Massilia sp. METH4: one gene and its partner. The protein of the gene in region 2 interacts with the protein of the main gene of each other region in a pairwise test. Links are inferred from orthologs where the notes say so. Each region holds a gene or a part of one and is shown on either strand. Other genes may lie near its edges.

Region 1 (9,377 bases), 3.0 Mb from region 2 along the record:
ATGAATAGCGAAGCAGCGGCACTTCCTTATCGATACCTGGAAATGTCAACGATGCTCCATCTGGAGAAACAATATAGCACGCGTTTTTTGCGGTGCGCAATCAGATATTCGATTCAGCGAATAGTAATAAGTATTTCTCTGTGGTTATTTTTTCTCCGTAAGCTATTTATATTGTATTTCTTGAAATTCAAGGCCAAGTAAATATGCGGGTTTGCGCCGAATATAATGATCGAGAATGACAGGCATACAGAATCCTTATGATTCGCGACAACGAATAAAGATTAGTCGCGAATAAGGAAATAATACGAGTAGTCGTTCTCAGCACAACCAACTGTCAGGTTCCCAGAGGTGGTTGCCGAGCTGCCGATAACACGGGGCAACTTTCGCACGGGTGCCCTGCCCGTCCAGCCCTCGGCGGGCTTCAGGTGGCTGCGGCAACTTCGCGCCCCGACGGCGGCATCGTCCAACATGAAGAAACGCTTGCGTCACCGAAAATCGGTGTTATAGTTCACTACATCACCAGTCCAATAGCTCACCGATACTGGAGGAACCATGTATGTGGAATGACAATGCGCCGATCTACCGCCAGCTGAAGGAGCGGGTGATCGGCATGATGCTCGATGGCTTGCTCAAGCCCGGCGACGCCCTGCCCTCCGTGCGGCAGGTGGCGGCCGACTACCAGTTGAACCCGATTACCGTATCGCGGGCGTATCAGGAGCTGGTCGATGAAACCTTGGTGGAAAAACGAAGGGGGATGGGTATGTACGTGACTGAAGGCGCCGTGGAAAAACTGCTGGCCTCGGAGCGCGAGCGCTTCCTGCGCGAAGAATGGCCGGCGATGGTCGAACGCATTCGCCGGCTCGGCCTCGATATGGAAAAGCTGCTGCGCGCCACGCAGCCGGGGAGCGCGGGATGAGCGCCGTGATCACCGCGCGCAATCTCGTCAAGCGCTACGGCAAGCGCACCGCGCTGGACGGCGTGAGCTTCGACGTGCAGCCGGGCCGCATCGTGGGCCTGATCGGCCCGAACGGCTCCGGCAAGACCACCACGCTGAAGGCCGCGCTGGGCCTGTGCCAGTTCGAGGGCGAGCTGTCGGTGCTGGGCCTGGACCCGCGCACGCAGCGCGACGAGCTGATGAAGGACGTGTGCTTCATCGCCGACGTGGCCATCCTGCCCCGCTGGCTGAAGGTCAAGGAGGCGATCGACTTCGTGGCCGGCGTGCATCCGCGCTTCGACAGGGCGAAGGCCGAGCGCTATCTTGCCGGCACCAAGCTCGCGCCGGACATGCGGGTGCGCGCCATGTCCAAGGGCATGATCGTGCAATTGCACCTGGCCCTCGTGATGGCGATCGACGCAAAGCTGCTGGTGCTGGACGAACCCACGCTCGGGCTGGACATCCTGTACCGCAAGGAGTTCTACCAGAACCTGCTGGAGGATTACTTCGACGAGCACAAGACCATCGTCATCACCACGCACCAGATCGAGGAGGTCGAGCACATCCTCACGGACGTGCTGTTCATCCGCGAAGGCCGCATCGCGCTGGCCGCATCGATGGAGGAGATCGGCCAGCGCTACACCGAGGTGATGGTGCACCCGCAGCATGCCGCCGCGGCATCGGCCCTGCTGCCGCTGACGCAGCGCACCGTGTTCGGCAAGAGCGTGATGCTGTTCGACGGCGTGTCGAAGGAGCAGCTTGAAAACCTTGGCGAAACGAGGACGCCCAGCGTGGCGGATCTGTTCGTCGCCAGCATGAAGGGGAGCTACGAATGAATACGATGCGCAAGACGATGCCGTGGCTGATCCGGCGCGAAGTGTGGGAAAACAAGGGCATGCTGACGTGGGTGCCGCTGGCGATCGCCGCGCTGATGATCGTGGCCGTGCTGGGCATTGCCATCGGCGGCCAGAAGGCGACCATCCAGGTCGACGGCGTCCCGACGTCGGTTGCCGGCGCGACCGTGCAGCTGGGCGAGCGCCAGATCCAGACGCTTGCCGAAGCCATTGCCGTGATGGCGCCGGTCAGCGCCTCGGTCCTGTACCTGGCCATGGCCTTCATGGTCTTCTTCTACAGCCTGGGCAGCCTGTACGACGAGCGCCGCGACCGCAGCATCCTGTTCTGGAAGTCCCTGCCCGTGTCGGATGCGGCCACCGTGCTGTCCAAGGCCGCCTTTGCGCTGATCGGCATCCCCTTGCTCATCATTGCCGTGGAACTGGTTACCTCATGGGTCATCATCGGCATCGGCATGGCGGGACTCGCGATGAAAGGCACCAATATCTTCCCACAGGTGCTCGCGCATCCGCAATTCTGGCTTGGTCCGCTGAAGGTGCTTTCGCTGCTGCCCGTGTATGCGCTGTGGGCACTGCCGACAGTGGGCTGGCTGCTGCTTGTATCGGCCTGGGCCCGCGGCAAGGTTTTCCTGTGGGCCGTCGGGGTGCCGCTGCTCGCGCTGATCCTGCTCGTATGGATCGAAAAGGGGCTGCAGCAATCCATCAATACCCAGTGGGTGATCGAAAAATTCATCAGCAGGTTGCTCGTTGGCGTCATGCCCGGCACCTGGCTCATGGCCACTGGAGTCGCCGGGCGGGCACGCGAAATGGAAGTGGCGGCGCAAGGACCGGCCGCCGGCTTCGATCTCATCTGGCGCTCATCCTGGGCCAGCGTGGCGACCCCGGAAATGATCCTTGGCGCACTGGCCGGCATCGCCATGATCGCCGGCGCAATCTGGCTGCGCCGCCACCGCGAAGAGGGTTGATCGGTGTCAGCTCAGCTGTAAGCGTGATCTTACAGCGCTGCCAGCCGCGCACCGATGCCGTGCGTGGGTGGTGATTGAGATAATGGCAACCATTCCGCCAGCGCCAGACCCGACGGGTCTCGCGTTGGCTGTTGTTTTGAAGGATGGTTCCAAAAATGCAAACAACAATGAAAATAAGCGACCAGCGTTATCTCGACGGTGCGAACCGGTACTGCACCGAGCCCTGCCTGCTGAGCATTCTCGATCTCGGCCACCCCACTCCGTACTCCGCCAGCGATATGCAGCAATTGCGAGCGCGCCTCAAGAAGGTGTTGCCGGGCCTGCGCCAGGGGCGCAGCCTGATCGGCGTGATTGGCGACGATGTCGATGCGCCCGGCCGCGGCCTGCAACTGGCGCGCCTGATCCAGAGCGTGGCGATCGAACTGCACCGCCTCACGGGCGACGAAGTGATGATGGGCTTTGTCGGCCCCGTACCGAAGATGCCGGGCCGCTACCGGCTGATCCTGCCCTTCCGCTGCGGCACCGTGGCCAACGCGGCGCTGAAGCTGGCGATCGGCCTCGTGGCCGCGCTGCTCGCCGGCGAAGAGTTTCCGCTGGCCGACGGGCTGAAGGAACTGCGCGGCATTGCCGCCGCGGGGGCGCCGTCTATTCGAATTGCCGCCTGAATTGCTCGAACTGGGCGGCCAGGGCGGCATAGTCCGCCCTCAGCTGCTGCACTTCCAGCTCCAGCTGGGCCACGCGGTCGGCGCGTGAGGCGCCACCGGGCGCCACCGCGGCCGTGCCATAGCCCGCCTCTTCCCGCGCCAGCTGAATCTCGCCACCCAGCAATTGACCGTAACGCGGTTCCTTCGTGCCCGGCGCCAGCGCCAGCTTGGCCACCAGCGGCGGGTACTTGTCGATCAAGAATTGCAGTGCCGTCTCCACGTCCGCCACCGACTTGAATTCGTGCAGGCGGCCCGTGCGCGTGCGGATCTCGCCGGCGGTCTGGTGGCCGCGCAGCATCAGCACGGCGAGCACGGCCAGCTTGTCCTGCTCGAGCGACCACTTGATGCGCATGCGGTGCTCGTATTTCGTCACGCGCGCGCCGGCGGCCGCCACGGCGTTGACGAGGCGGCGCTCGGTGAGCCGGGCCAGCACGTCGGCCACGGTGTCTTCCGAGATCTGCATCACCGGATCGCGGCTGGACAGCTGGTTGCAGCCATTGGTGAGCGCATTGAGCGACATCGGGTAGTTGTCCGGCGTCAGTGCTTCCTTCTCGGCCAGCACGGCCAGCACGCGGATCTCGAACGGGTCGAGCGTATCGGACGTTGCGGAAGGTGCGGAACCTTCGGACTGCGTATTGCCTGCTTCTGTCATCTCTCTATCCTCAATCGACCAGCTTGTTCAAGTGCGCGGGGTCGCCCTTGCCGACGGCTTCGATCTCCCCGCATTGCAAACCATTTTCCTTCAGCAGCGCGATGATGCGTTCGATCTGCCGCTCCTGCGCGGCCGCGTGGTTGATCAGCCCATGCAAGGCCTTGGACATCGGATCGTCGCCATTCGGCGTAACGCCGTAGGCGGCGAACAGCCGCTGCGCGTGAGCATCGTGTTTCTGCACGATATGGGCGGGGTTGCCCACGGCGGTAGCGCCCGGCGGCACGGGCTTGAGCAGCACGGCGTTCGAACCCACCTTGGCATACTCGCCCACCGTGAAGCCGCCCAGCACCTTGGCGCCGGCGCCGACGATCACGCCGCGCTCCAGCGTGGGATGGCGCTTCGCGCCCTGCGTGAGCGACGTGCCGCCCAGCGTGACACCCTGGTAGATCGTGCAATCGTCGCCGATCTCGGCCGTTTCACCGACCACCACGCCGAAGCCGTGGTCGATGAAGACCCGGCGGCCGATCCTGGCACCCGGATGGATTTCGATGCCCGTGACGATGCGCGCGAGCGAGCTGATGAATCTGCCCAGCCACTTCAGGCCATGGGTCCAGCACCAGTGTGCCCAGCGGTGCGCAATAATCGCGTGCAAGCCCGGGTAACACGTCAGCACCTCCCAGGCATTGCGGGCGGCGGGATCGCGTTCGATGATGCTGCGGATGTCTTGGCGCAGGTTGCGGAACATGGGCGTACGGAGTCGACGGCGATATCTCGATGGTAGCGCATCGCTGGTGAAGGTGCAGCGGATGGGCCGGCCGGCAGCCATTTACCCCAGGGTCTGCACTTGGGGTAAGGAGGCCGTCGCAACGCCCAACAGGAAGGGATCAGCCTTCCTTCGCGATCCTCTGCCGCCGCGCCTCGTACAGGCACACACCCGATGCCACGGACACATTCAGGCTCTCGACCGACCCAAACATCGGGATATTGACCAGCACGTCGCAGGTCTCGCGCGTCAGCCGGCGCATGCCCTCGCCTTCCGAGCCCATCACCAGCGCGGTCGGGCCGGTGAAGTCGGCTTCGTAGAGACCCTTCTCGCCATCGTCGGACGTGCCGATCAGCCAGATGCCGCGATCCTTCAGTTCGCGCAGGGTGCGCGCGAGGTTCGTCACGGTGATGTAGGGCACGGTCTCGGCGGCGCCGCTGGCCACCTTCGCGGCGGTGGCGTTCAAGCCCACCGCGCGGTCCTTCGGCACGATCACGGCATGCGCGCCGACACCGTCGGCCACGCGCAGGCAGGCACCCAGGTTGTGCGGATCGGTAATCCCGTCCAGCACCAGCAGCAGCGGCGGGCCTTCGATGGCGTCCAGCAGTTCGTCGAGGTTGCGGGCCAATGCCAGCTGCGACGCGAAGGCGATCACGCCCTGGTGGCGGCGGGTGCCGACGATCTTGTCGAGGCGGGCCGAGTCGACCGGCATCACGCGCACGCCGGCCGCCTTGGCATTGGCGATCAGGTCTTTCATGCGGCGATCGTCGCGCGCGGCATCGACGAAGATTTCCTCGACCGACGAGGCTTCGTGACGCAGGCGCGAGGTGACGGCATGGAAGCCGAAAATCATTTTGTTCTTGGACATGGTACTTGGTTCTTATGTGGCGAAGGGACTCGCCGGAAATGCGCCGAGGCAGGTGCCGCGGCGATGGCTTGCCTGGTTGATTATCGCTTCTTGCGGGTTTTGCTGTCAGTCCTGGCAGGCGCCTTGGCAGCCACTTCCGCGGCTGGCTTGGCAGCGCCCCGGGTCTTGGCGTTCTTGCCGTTCTTGGCGTTCTTGGCGCTATTGGCTGGCGCGGCTGCCTCGGCGCGGCGCTTGCCCTTGGGCTCGAACTCGACCTGGGGCACCAGCTTGATCGATGGCGGCGCTGCCGGCTTGCGGGCCACCGGCGCCGGCGCATCCTCGAACGTCACGGCAGGCTCCGTCCTCCCCTTGCGCGGCCCGGCCTTGCCTTCCCTTGCCGCGGGAGCGCCCGCGCCCCTGCCCGCGCCGTTGCGCGACGCGGCGCCGCGCCCACCGCCGCGGCGTGGCTTCACGTCGTCGGCAAAGGCCTCGTCGTCATCGAACGCCGCACCCTTGCGGCCGCCGCGCGCGGGCGGTGCCAGGCTGTCGGTCTCGCTCGGCGCCAGGCGCAGGTCGATCTTGCGCGACTCGAGGTCCACGCGCACGACCTGCACGGTCACGCGGTCGGTCAGCTGGTAGCGCTTGCCGGTGCGCTCGCCGCGCAGTTCGTGGCGCGCGTCGTCGTACTGGAAATAGTCGGCGCCCAGGTCCGTCACGTGCACCAGGCCCTCGACGAACAGCTGGTCGAGCTGCACGAAGATGCCGAACGTCGTCACGCCGGTGATGATGCCGCTGAACTCCTCGCCCAGCTTGTCCTGCATGAAGTAGCACTTCAGCCAGGCTTCCACGTCGCGCGAGGCCTCGTCGGCGCGGCGCTCGTTGGCCGAGCAGTGCACGCCCAGCGCATCCCACACCGTCAGGTCGCGCGCCGGCTTCGGTTCCTTGCCCTCGGCCTTGTCCTTCAGTTGCTGGCGCCGCGTCGCGTTCGAGATCGTGGTGTTCAGCACGCTCTTGTCCTCGATCTTCGGCTCGTACTTCTTGCCCTGCAGGATCGCCTTGATGGCGCGGTGCGTCAGCAGGTCGGGGTAGCGGCGGATCGGGCTCGTGAAGTGCGCGTAGGCTTCATAGGCCAGGCCGAAGTGGCCGATGTTTTCCGGGCTGTAGACCGCCTGCTGCATCGAGCGCAGCAGCATCGTCTGCAGCAGGTTCGCGTCCGGCCGCTCCTTGATCTTCTTCATCAGCTCGGCGTAGTCGCCGGCGACCGGCTTGTCGCCGCCGCCCAGCGACAAGCCCACCTGCTTGAGGAACTCGCGCACTTGCGTGAGCTTTTCCTTCGTCGGCGCGGCGTGGATGCGGTAGGTGCCCGGGTGCTTGTGGCGCAGCAGCAGGTCGGCGGCGCACACGTTGGCGGCCAGCATGCATTCCTCGATCAGCTTGTGCGCATCGTTGCGGGTGCGCGGGATGATCTTCTCGATCTTGCCGGCCGGGTTGCAGACGATATACGTTTCCGTCGTCTCGAAATCGATCGCGCCGCGTTCCAGGCGCGCCTTCAACAGCGCATGGTAGACCGCGTACAGGTCCTGCAGATGCGGCACCAGGTGCGAGCGCTTCGCCGCTTCCGGGCCCTTCGTGTTCGACAGGATCGCCGCCACTTCGGTGTACGTGAAGCGCGCGGCCGAGTGGATCACGGCCGGGTAGAACTGGTAAGCCTTGATCTCGCCCTTCGCGGTGATCACGGCGTCGCACACCAGCGTGAGGCGGTCGACGTTCGGGTTCAGCGAGCACAGGCCGTTCGACAGCTTTTCCGGCAGCATCGGGATCACCCGGCGCGGGAAATACACGGACGTGCTGCGTTCGAGCGCGTCGTTGTCGAGCGCATCGTTCGGCTTCACGTAATGGGAAACGTCGGCGATCGCCACGATCAGGCGGAACGCGTTGGCACGGCCCACCTTCACCTGTTCGCAATACACGGCATCGTCGAAGTCGCGCGCATCCTCGCCATCGATGGTTACCAGCGGCACGTCGCGCAGGTCGACACGCTCGCCCCAATCCTTCTCGTGCACCACGTCCGGCAGCTTGTTGGCCTGCTTCAGCGCGCCATCCGAGAACACGTGCGGCACGCCGAACTTGCGCACGGCGATCTCGATCTCCATGCCGGGGTCGTCCATGTCGCCCAGTACCTCGACGATCCTGCCCACGGGTTGCTTGAAGCGGCCAGGCTGCTCGGTCAACTCCACGCTGACGATCTGCCCGCTCTTGGCCTTGCCGGGGGAACCGGCCACGAGAATATCCTGGCCGATGCGCTTGTCTTCCGGGGCCACGATCCACACGCCGTTATCCTTCAGCAGGCGGCCGATAATGTGCGTGTTGCCCCGCTCGACCACCTCGACGATCGTGCCCTCCGGGCGGCCGCGCCGGTCGTAGCCGGTGATGCGCGCCAGCACCTTGTCGCCGTGCAGCACTTTCTGCATCTCGCGCTCGGACAGGAACAGGTCGTCGCCCGGTTCATCGGGAATCACGAAGCCGAAACCGTCGCGGTGGGCGCTGACCCGGCCCGAGACGAAGTCGGAGTGGTCGGCCAGCACATAGAAGCCGCTGCCATCGGAACGAATCTGGCCGTCACGCTCCATCGCGTTCAGGCGGCGCGTGAGCACGGGCTGGGAGTCGGCTTTCACCCCGAGCGACATGGACAGCGTGCGCAGGTCGAGCGGCGCGTTGGCGCTGCGGAAGATGCCGAGGATTTCCTCGCGGCTGGGAATGGTGTGGATCGTCTGGTTCAAAACTGTTCTTTGGTCTTATTAGTTGGCAAATTCGGATGATCGTGAGGGAAAGGCGGCAACGTAGTGTACCGGAGGCGGGGCGGTTTGCCTAACGTGCGCCAAACGGAGCGTGCGCCGGCGGCACTTTCGGATGACCCTTTGACATTCGGGACGGTTGCTCTATAATCCGGTCTCCCGCAGCGATGCGGGATTGAAGAGTGGATGTGCAGTGTGGAATGAAAGTTCATCTGGCGCAAAACTCTCCAAAGCATTATGATAGCAGGACTTAGAAGCGCAGGAGTTGCAAGCATCAGTGCCCACGTGGCGGAATTGGTAGACGCGCATGGTTCAGGTCCATGTGCCGCGAGGTGTGGGGGTTCGAATCCCTCCGTGGGCACCACTCTACCGGATACGACGAACGAGCCGTGAATCGCGAGATTCACGGCTTTTTTGCTTCACGCGGCCATTGCCATGCAGCCGTTTGACCCACTGGAAACAGCAATATTTCCAGTAATGCACAAAATACCCTTGCGCAATATCGATACGGCCATTATGATGCGTGCCTCGTTGCAGTACAGCGCAGCGAAATGAGTTGAAAGCAGTGCCCACGTGGCGGAATTGGTAGACGCGCATGGTTCAGGTCCATGTGCCGCAAGGTGTGGGGGTTCGAGTCCCTCCGTGGGCACCACTCTACCGGATACGACGAAAGGCCGCGGATCGCGAGATCCGCGGCCTTTTTGTTTTCGTCGGCCCCTTTTACGCTCGCGACGATTCCACGCGCCGCGCCGACGCATGCGCATGCATTTCCCCTCTCGCGCCAAGGCTGCGCACGCTTCTTGCCTCTTCCTTGTCGTCCATCCTCAGGGAGCACGCCATGAAGACGCTGTTGACCGCCATTACCC
Region 2 (7,980 bases):
GCACGTGGTGGCGTTCGAGCGCGTCCTTCACTTCCTTCTCCAGGTCGCCCTCGGCGAACTGGCGCGATGCCACGTTGACGGCCACCTGCACGGGGCCGACCGGCGAGGCCATCCATTCGGCGATCTGCCGGCAGGCGGCATCGATGATCCAGTTGCCGGTGCGGACGATCAAGCCCGTGTCCTCCAGCACGCCGACGAATTCCGCCGGGTACACCATGCCCTGCCCAGGCCGGTTCCAGCGCAGCAGCGCCTCCGCGCCGGACACGCGGCCCGTCAGCAGGTTCACCTTCGGCTGGAAGTGCAGCTCCAGTTCGTTGTGATCGAGCGCGCGGCGCAGCGCCATTTCGAGGTCGAGCCGCGCCAGCACCTGCACGTTCATGCCGGCCGTGAAGAAGCGGTAGGCGTCGCTGCCCGCCTCCTTGGCCTGGCCCATCGCCGTGTTGGCGTACTTGACCAGGGTTTCCGGATCGGCCGCGTCGTCCGGGTAGACGGCGATGCCGATCGACGCCGTCATCGTGGCCTGGTGCTCGCCCAGCTGGAACGGCGCACGCAGCGCGTCGCGCACTTCGTTCGCCACCAGTACCGCATCCTGCTGGTCGCGCGTCATCGTGAGGATCAGGCCGAACTCGTCGCCGCCCAGGCGGCCCACGGTATCGCGGATGCGCGCCGACTGCACCAGCCGGCTGGCGAATTCGCGCAGCATCTCGTCGCCCATCGCGGCGCCCAGCGAATCGTTGATGTTCTTGAAGCGGTCCAGGCCGATGAACAGCACCACGATGCGCCACTCCTTGTCGCGCGCCAGGTCGATCGCATCGCCCAGCGTGCGGTAGAACAGCGTGCGGTTGGGCAGGCCCGTGAGGCTGTCGTAATGGGCCGCGTGCCGCAGCCGCTCCTCGGCCACGCGGCGCTCGGAAATGTCGCGCGCCACGCAGATCAGCGTGCGCTGCGCTTCGGCGTCCGGACCGCCGTGCTGCAGCTGCCAGTAGATCTCCACCGGCACCGTGGCGTGGTCGTGCCGCAGCAATTCCATTTCCAGCAGCATGGGCGCGCGGGCATCGCCACCGGCCGCCAGCGCCGCGTCGGCATGCTGGCGCAGGGATTCGTGCCCCCCAAGGCCGATGCGCGCCGGCTCCTGCGCCATCAGTTGCGCGCGCGTATAGCCCAGCATGCGGCAGGCGCCGTCGTTGACGTCCACCAGGCGCATCGTTTGCGCATCGATCAGGAAGATCCCGTCGGCCGTCGCATCCATCGCCGTGCGAAAGCGCTGCAGGTCGGCGGTGCGCTCGCGCACCGTGCGCTCCAGCACGATATTGTGGAACTTCGCCTCGCGCTGCATCAGCCGCACCTCGATCAGGTTGCGGATGCGCGTGAGCACCTCGACCGGGTCGAACGGCTTGCTGACGAAGTCGCGCGCACCGGCATCGAGCGCGGCCTGCTTCTTGTCCGGCTCGGCCGTCACCACCAGCACCGGCAGGTAACCTTCCGGCTCCAGCGGGCGCAACGCCTGCATCACGGCAAAGCCGTCCATGCCCGGCATTTGCAGGTCGAGGATGATGATGTCGTAGTTGTACTGCTCGTGCCAGGGCGCCACCACGCGCGGATCGGTGGTGGAACTCACGTGCGCATACCCCGTCGATTGCAGCAGATACTCCAGCAATTGCACATTGACGGGCTGGTCGTCCACGATCAGGATGCTCGCATTCTGGATATCGGCCCGGCTGATCATGACTCCTCCTTCTTCTCCGTCAGCGGCTGGGCCTGCCGCTCGGCGGTAGCATTTTCTTCGTTACCAGTGGTACCGACCGCGGTGATCGTGGCGTTGATCGCCTCGGTAAACTCGTCGATGTTAATCGGCTTGATCAGGTAACGGAAGAATCCTGCCGCAATTCCCCGTTCCACGTCGCGCGGCATCGCGTTGGCAGTCAGGGCGATCGCGGGGATCCCGGCCGTGCGGGGATCGGCGCGCAACTGGCGCAGCACCTCGAAACCGCTCATGCCGGGCAGGTTGATGTCGAGCAGCACCACGTCCGGCAAATGGGCGCGCGCCAGCTCCAGGCCCAGCTGGCCGTCGGGCGCCGACAGCAGGCGCAGCTCGGGGCGGAAACGGATGATCTCCTGCACCAGTTTCAGGTTGGCTGGATTGTCTTCCACGTACAGCAGCGTGATGCTGTCGCGTGCGGGTGCCGGCATGCCGGCACCGGCTGGCGCCAGCATGCGCGGCGGCGGCAGCGGCACCGGCTCGGTCGTCTTCAGCTCGACCCAGAACATGCTGCCCACGCCGGGGCTGCTGGTGACGCCGATGGTGCCGCCCATCAGCTCGACGAGGCGCTTGGTGACGACGAGGCCGATACCGCTGCCCTCTTCCACGCCCGCTTCCTGTCCCAGGCGGTTGAACGGCTGGAACAGCATGCGTACCTGCTCCGGCCGCAGGCCCATGCCGGTATCCTGCACAGAGACGCGCACCAGGCCCGGGCCGGATGGGGTGCAGTCGATCACCACGGCGCCGCCCTCGCGGTTGTACTTGATGGCGTTCGAGAGCAGGTTGAGCAACACCTGCTTGAGGCGCGTGCGATCGGCCGTCACGTTCGTCGTGCAGCGTTCCGGGAACAGCAGCCGGATGCCGCGCGCGGTGGCCAGCGGCGCCATCATCGCCTCGCACTCCTCCAGGATCTCCGGTAGCGCCACCGGTTCCATCGACAAGGCGACGGCGCCCGATTCGATCTTGGCCAGGTCGAGGATCTCGTTGATCAGCGTGAGCAGGTGGCGGCCGGACTTGAGGATGTGCTGGGCGAACTCCTTCTTCTGCGCCAGCGTGGAAGGCAGCTTGTCGGAAGTGAGAATCTGCGCGAAACCGAGGATGGCGTTGAGCGGCGTGCGCAATTCATGGCTCATCGACGACAGGAATGCCGACTTGGCCTGGTTGGCGCTTTTCGCCTCTTCCATCGCCATGGCCAGCTCGCGGTTCGCCATTTCCAGCTGCAGCGTGCGCTCGTGCACGCGCTGCTCCAGCTCCTGGTTCAGCCGCATCACTTCCTGCTGCGCCTCGCGCCGGCGCTCCGATTCGCGGGCGATCTCGCGGTTCGACGTTTCCAGCTCGCGCTTGCGGCTTTCGATATCGGCCAGCATCTTGTTGAACGAGCCGGCCAGCTCGGCCACCTCGTCCTCGCCCAGCCGCTCGGCGCGGCGCGACACGTCGCCGGTGGCGATCACCTCGCGCGCCACGTCGGCGATCGACAGGATGGGCCGCGTGATGACGTCGTTCAGGCGCCGGCTGACGAGCCACGCGCACATCAGCGCCAGCAGGCCGGCCACGATGCCGATCACGATGTAGTCGAGGAAGCGCGCCAGCACTTCATAGTCGGCGCGCAGGTAGACCGTGCCCAGCATTTCTCCGTTGTCGCGGATGGGCTTGAACAGGTAGAGCTTGCCATCCTCGATGCGGAACCCTTCGCGCCCCGGCGCCCGCGGCACGCCCGCCTTGTCGCCGGGCGCGGCGTATTGCGCGACCAGGCGGCCGCCGGCGTCGTAGATGGCGCCCGCATTCACCTTCGGGCGCAGGCGCAGCAGCGCCAGGTTCTCGTGAGCCAGCCGGTCGTCGTCGAATGAGAGGGCCGGCGCGCTCATGTGGCCGATCAGCTCCGCCTGGGTCGTCATGTCGTCGGTGATCGTCTGCTCGTAGATGTGCAGGTCGTACACGACGATCGTGCCGATCGATACCAGCACGGCCGGCAGCATCACCAGCGCGATCACGCCGAGCAGCTTGTTGCGCAGCGAGCGCAGCTTGATCATGGCGCGCCCCTCCGCCGTCCCGCGCCGGCTTGCCCATGCGGGAACGCCGCCGCAATTGGGCGTTCGCGGCCGCCGTCCGCCCGCCCGGGAACGAAGCCCGCGGCAAGGGTTGCGGCGAGCCAATGCCTCCGGGTGATCTTTCGAGGTTCCAAGTTGGCGGCCCGCGTAGCTTGAACACCCTTATTCTATCGTTCAGTTTGGGCGCGCGCCGCCAGCTTGGCGCGGCGCACCCGATCCCGACAATTTTTTCCGCACGCGTGGCCAGCGGCCAGAGCCCCGCGCTAGAATGGAACCGGACATTCTTTGCCGAAGGAGACACAAGTGAGTACGGACATCAACGAACTGGCCGCCCAGGTGGGCCGCGCCTTGCAGGACAAGGAATTGCTTCTGGCTACCGCCGAATCGTGCACCGGGGGCGGCGTGTCGCAGGCGATCACGGAGATCGCCGGGTCGACCGGCTGGTTCGATTGCGGTTTCGTCTGCTATTCGAATGCGTCGAAGACCGAACTGCTCGAAGTGCCGGCCGCGATGATCGCCCAGTTCGGCAGCGTCAGCGAGGAAGTGGCGGCCGCGATGGCCCAGGGCGCGCTGGCCAACAGCAACGCGCATGTGGCCGTATCCACCACCGGCATCGCCGGCCCCACCGGCGCCGTGCCGGGCAAGCCGGTCGGCACGGTCTGTTTCGGCTGGGCCAACGGCGATACCGTGCATACGGAACGCCTGGTGTTTTCCGGCGACCGCCGCGCGGTGCGCGAGCAGACCGTGGTCCACGCGCTCCAGGGCTTGCTGCGTTTCATCAATTAAGCGACGTAACCCGACGTCCTGGGCGCTCGGCCTGCCCGAGCGCCTTTGCTCTCCCGCATCCGCATTCCCTTCCCGAAACTTATCCCTCATCAACTTCCGGCCTCGGCCGGCTTGCGTCCTCGTCCACATGAGTCTAATATGTGAACAGCTATTCAAATGTTATAGATGAGATGAACTTGCCCGCCTCCATCCACGAGGAATCGGTCGCCCAGCTAGCCGATCTGTTCCACCTGCTGGGCGACCCGACCCGCCTGCGCATCGTGCTCGCGTGCGTGGCCGCGCCGATCGCCGTCAGCGACATCGCCGCCACGCTCGAGCTATCCAGCTCGCTGGTGAGCCACCACTTGCGCCTGCTGCGCGCGGCCCGCATCGTCAAGGCCGAGCGGCAGGGCAAGCAGGTGTTCTATTCGACCGCCGATGCGCATATCAGCGGTGTCCTGCGCGACATGCTCGAGCATATCGCCGAACCCTCCACTCCAGGTAACGACGTATGAGCGGCCACCACCACCACGGGCACGACCATGGACACCATGGCCACCACCACCATCATGGCGATCCGGCCGACCATGGGCGCGCGTTCGCGATCGCGATCGCGCTGAACGCGGTCTTCGTGGCCGTCGAATTCGGCTACGGTTTCCTGGCCAATTCCACGGCGCTGATGGCCGATGCGGGCCATAACCTGTCCGACGTGCTGGGCCTGATGCTGGCGTGGGGCGCCGCCATCCTGGCCAAGCGCGAACCGTCGCGCCGCTATACCTACGGCTGGCGCAGCAGTTCGATGCTCGCCGCACTGTTCAACGGCATGCTGCTGATGGCCGCCTGCGGCGCCATCGCCTGGGAAGCGGTGCTGCAACTGATCCACCCGGTGCCCGTGCACGGCGTCACGGTCTCGGCGGTGGCCGGCATCGGCATCCTCGTCAACGGCTTCTCGGCCTGGCTGTTCATGAAGGGCAGCAAGGACGACCTGAACATCCGCGGCGCCTACCTGCACCTGGCGGCGGACGCCGCGATCTCGCTGGGCGTGCTGGTGTCCGGCCTGGTCGTGATGTTCACGGGCTGGAGCTGGCTCGACCCGGTGGTCAGCCTGGGCATCGTGGTCATGATCGTGGCCGGCACGTGGTCGCTGCTGAAGACTTCGCTGCGGATGATGTTGGCCGCCGTGCCGGGCAATGTGGATTCGCGCGAAGTGGAGCAGTTCCTGCGCGCCCGGCCGGGTGTGACCGACGTGCACGACATGCACATCTGGTCGATGAGCACGACGGAAACGGCGCTGACTGCGCACCTGGTGATGCCGGGCGGTTACCCCGGCGACGTTGCGATGGACGAGATCGCGCGCAGCCTGCGCGAGCAGTTCGCCATTCATCACAGCACGCTGCAGACGGAAATGGGCACTACGGAACATGCCTGCTGCCTCGCGGGGAACGGGCAAGAGCAAGCAGAGGAGCAGGCGCATGACCACGACCATGACCATGACGATCATGGCCACCAGCACGGCCATTCACATGGCCATGCCCAGCATCACTGATCGGCCAGCCCGGCGAACAGCTGCGTGCTCAGGTAGCGTTCGCCGAACGATGGGATGATCGTTACGATCAGCTTGCCCTCGTTTTCCGGCCGGCGCGCCACCTGTACGGCGGCCCACAGCGCGGCACCGGCCGAGATGCCCACCAGCAGGCCCTCCTCGCGCGCCGCCCGGCGTGCGTAGTCGAACGCGTCGTCGTTCTTCACCGCCACCACTTCGCTGTAGACATGGGTGTTCAGCACGCCCGGCACGAAGCCGGCGCCGATGCCCTGGATCGGGTGCGGTCCCTTGGTACCCTTGGACAGCATGGGCGACGCCTCGGGTTCCACGGCGATGCACTGGAACGACGGCTTGCGTTCCTTGATCACCTCGCCCACGCCCGTGATCGTGCCGCCCGTGCCCACGCCGGCCACGAGGATGTCCACCTTGCCGTCCGTGTCGCGCCAGATTTCCTCGGCGGTGGTGCGGCGGTGGATCTCGGGGTTGGCGGGATTGTTGAACTGCTGGGGCATCAGGTAGCGGCTGTCGGACTGCGCCATTTCCTCGGCGCGGCGGATCGCTCCCACCATGCCTTCGCTGCCGGGCGTGAGCACCAGCTCGGCGCCATACGCGCGCAGCAGCATGCGGCGTTCGCGGCTCATCGTTTCCGGCATCACCAGCGTGCACTTGTAGCCGCGCGCCGCGCACACCATCGCCAGCGCGATGCCGGTATTGCCGCTGGTCGGTTCGAGGATGATCGTGTCGGGCTTGATCTGCCCGGCCTGTTCGGCCGCGGCGATCATCGACAGGCCGATCCGGTCCTTCACGCTGTGGGCCGGATTGTAGAACTCCAGCTTGGCCAGGAGTTGCGCGGGCGCGCCCTGGCTCAAGCCGCCTTGAGTCAATCGATTGATGCGGACCAGCGGGGTATTGCCGATCAGCGCCGTGACATCATTCGCAACGTTCATCGAGGTCTCCGCACGAGGAATGGGAGACCAGTGTAACGCCGCGGCTTATTTCACGTCGAGCAGTTCGACGTCGAAAATCAGTGCCGAGTTCGCCGGAATGCCGGGCATGGCCCGCGAGCCGTAGGCCAGCTCGGACGGAATGATCAGCGTGCGCTTGCCGCCCACCTTCATGCCGGCCACGCCCTGCTCCCAGCCCTTGATGACCTGGCCGGAGCCGAGGCGGAACTCGAGCGGGTCGCCGCGGTCGCGCGACGAGTCGAACTTGCGGCCCTTGTGGTTCTTGGCCATCGGACGGTACAGCCAGCCCGTGTAATGCACGGACACCGTGCTGCCGGGGGTCGCTTCGGTGCCGGTGCCGGCCTTGGTATCGTTGACGATCAGCTTGTCGGCGGCGGGGCCGATCGTGGCGGAGCCGGGCACCACGGGCGCGGCCGGCGCTTCCGCCTGGGCGGCCGGCTGGGCCGGCGCGGCTTGCTGGACCGGCGGCTGCGCTTCTTGCGGCGCCGGTTGGCTTGGGGACTGGGCGTGCGCGAACGCGGCGGCGCACAGCAGGAGGGACAGCACTGGAGCGGACAGACGGGTCATCATGTATTCTTTCTGTACTGGGTGTTGAGGCGGCAACATGATAGCAAACGAACCTGAAGAGATGCCAAACGGGCAGCAAACGGCGGGGCAGCAAACGGCGGGGCAGCAAACGGCGGAGCAGCAAACGGCGGAGCAGCAGCCGGCGGCGCCGGGGCGCAAGCTGTTCTTCGCGCTGTGGCCCGATGCGGCGTCGCGCGCCGCGCTGGCCACGCTGCAGGCTCCCGTGGCCGGGCGCCTAACGGCGGCGGCCAAGCTGCACCTCACGCTGGCCTTCCTGGGCCACGTGCCGGCGGACCGGGTACCGGCGCTGCTCGCCGTCCGCGACCGCCTCGC

The links.
Region 1: the proteins of cysK (region 2) and cysE interact in binary tests that used the Escherichia coli proteins (3 or more experiments, as listed by UniProt). The link is inferred for Massilia sp. METH4 from one-to-one orthologs.

What each region holds. Positions count from the first base shown.
Region 1 is NZ_CP146614.1:4,137,198-4,146,574, reverse strand. Bases 2,985-5,820 are described here. They hold cysE (serine O-acetyltransferase), read right to left. Parts: upstream 4,852-5,820; coding sequence 4,117-4,851; downstream 2,985-4,116. Other genes in these bases: rnr (ribonuclease R), read right to left, coding at 5,818-5,820; rlmB (23S rRNA (guanosine(2251)-2'-O)-methyltransferase RlmB), read right to left, coding at 4,991-5,737; V6Z91_RS18285 (YceH family protein), read right to left, coding at 3,396-4,106; V6Z91_RS18290 (hypothetical protein), read left to right, coding at 2,985-3,415. Also shown: V6Z91_RS18305 (GntR family transcriptional regulator), read left to right, coding at 557-916; V6Z91_RS18300 (ABC transporter ATP-binding protein), read left to right, coding at 913-1,770; V6Z91_RS18295 (hypothetical protein), read left to right, coding at 1,767-2,750; more of V6Z91_RS18290, read left to right, coding at 2,918-2,984; more of rnr, read right to left, coding at 5,821-8,496; V6Z91_RS18255 (hypothetical protein), read left to right, coding at 9,350-9,377.
Region 2 is NZ_CP146614.1:1,091,165-1,099,144, forward strand. The notes cover bases 5,088-7,924. They hold cysK (cysteine synthase A), read right to left. Parts: upstream 7,063-7,924; coding sequence 6,112-7,062; downstream 5,088-6,111. Other genes in these bases: V6Z91_RS04855 (cation diffusion facilitator family transporter), read left to right, coding at 5,088-6,118; V6Z91_RS04865 (FKBP-type peptidyl-prolyl cis-trans isomerase), read right to left, coding at 7,108-7,647; thpR (RNA 2',3'-cyclic phosphodiesterase), read left to right, coding at 7,685-7,924. In the rest of the region: V6Z91_RS04835 (EAL domain-containing protein), read right to left, coding at 1-1,726; V6Z91_RS04840 (ATP-binding protein), read right to left, coding at 1,723-3,789; V6Z91_RS04845 (CinA family protein), read left to right, coding at 4,111-4,593; V6Z91_RS04850 (metalloregulator ArsR/SmtB family transcription factor), read left to right, coding at 4,764-5,087; more of V6Z91_RS04855, read left to right, coding at 5,084-5,087; more of thpR, read left to right, coding at 7,925-7,980.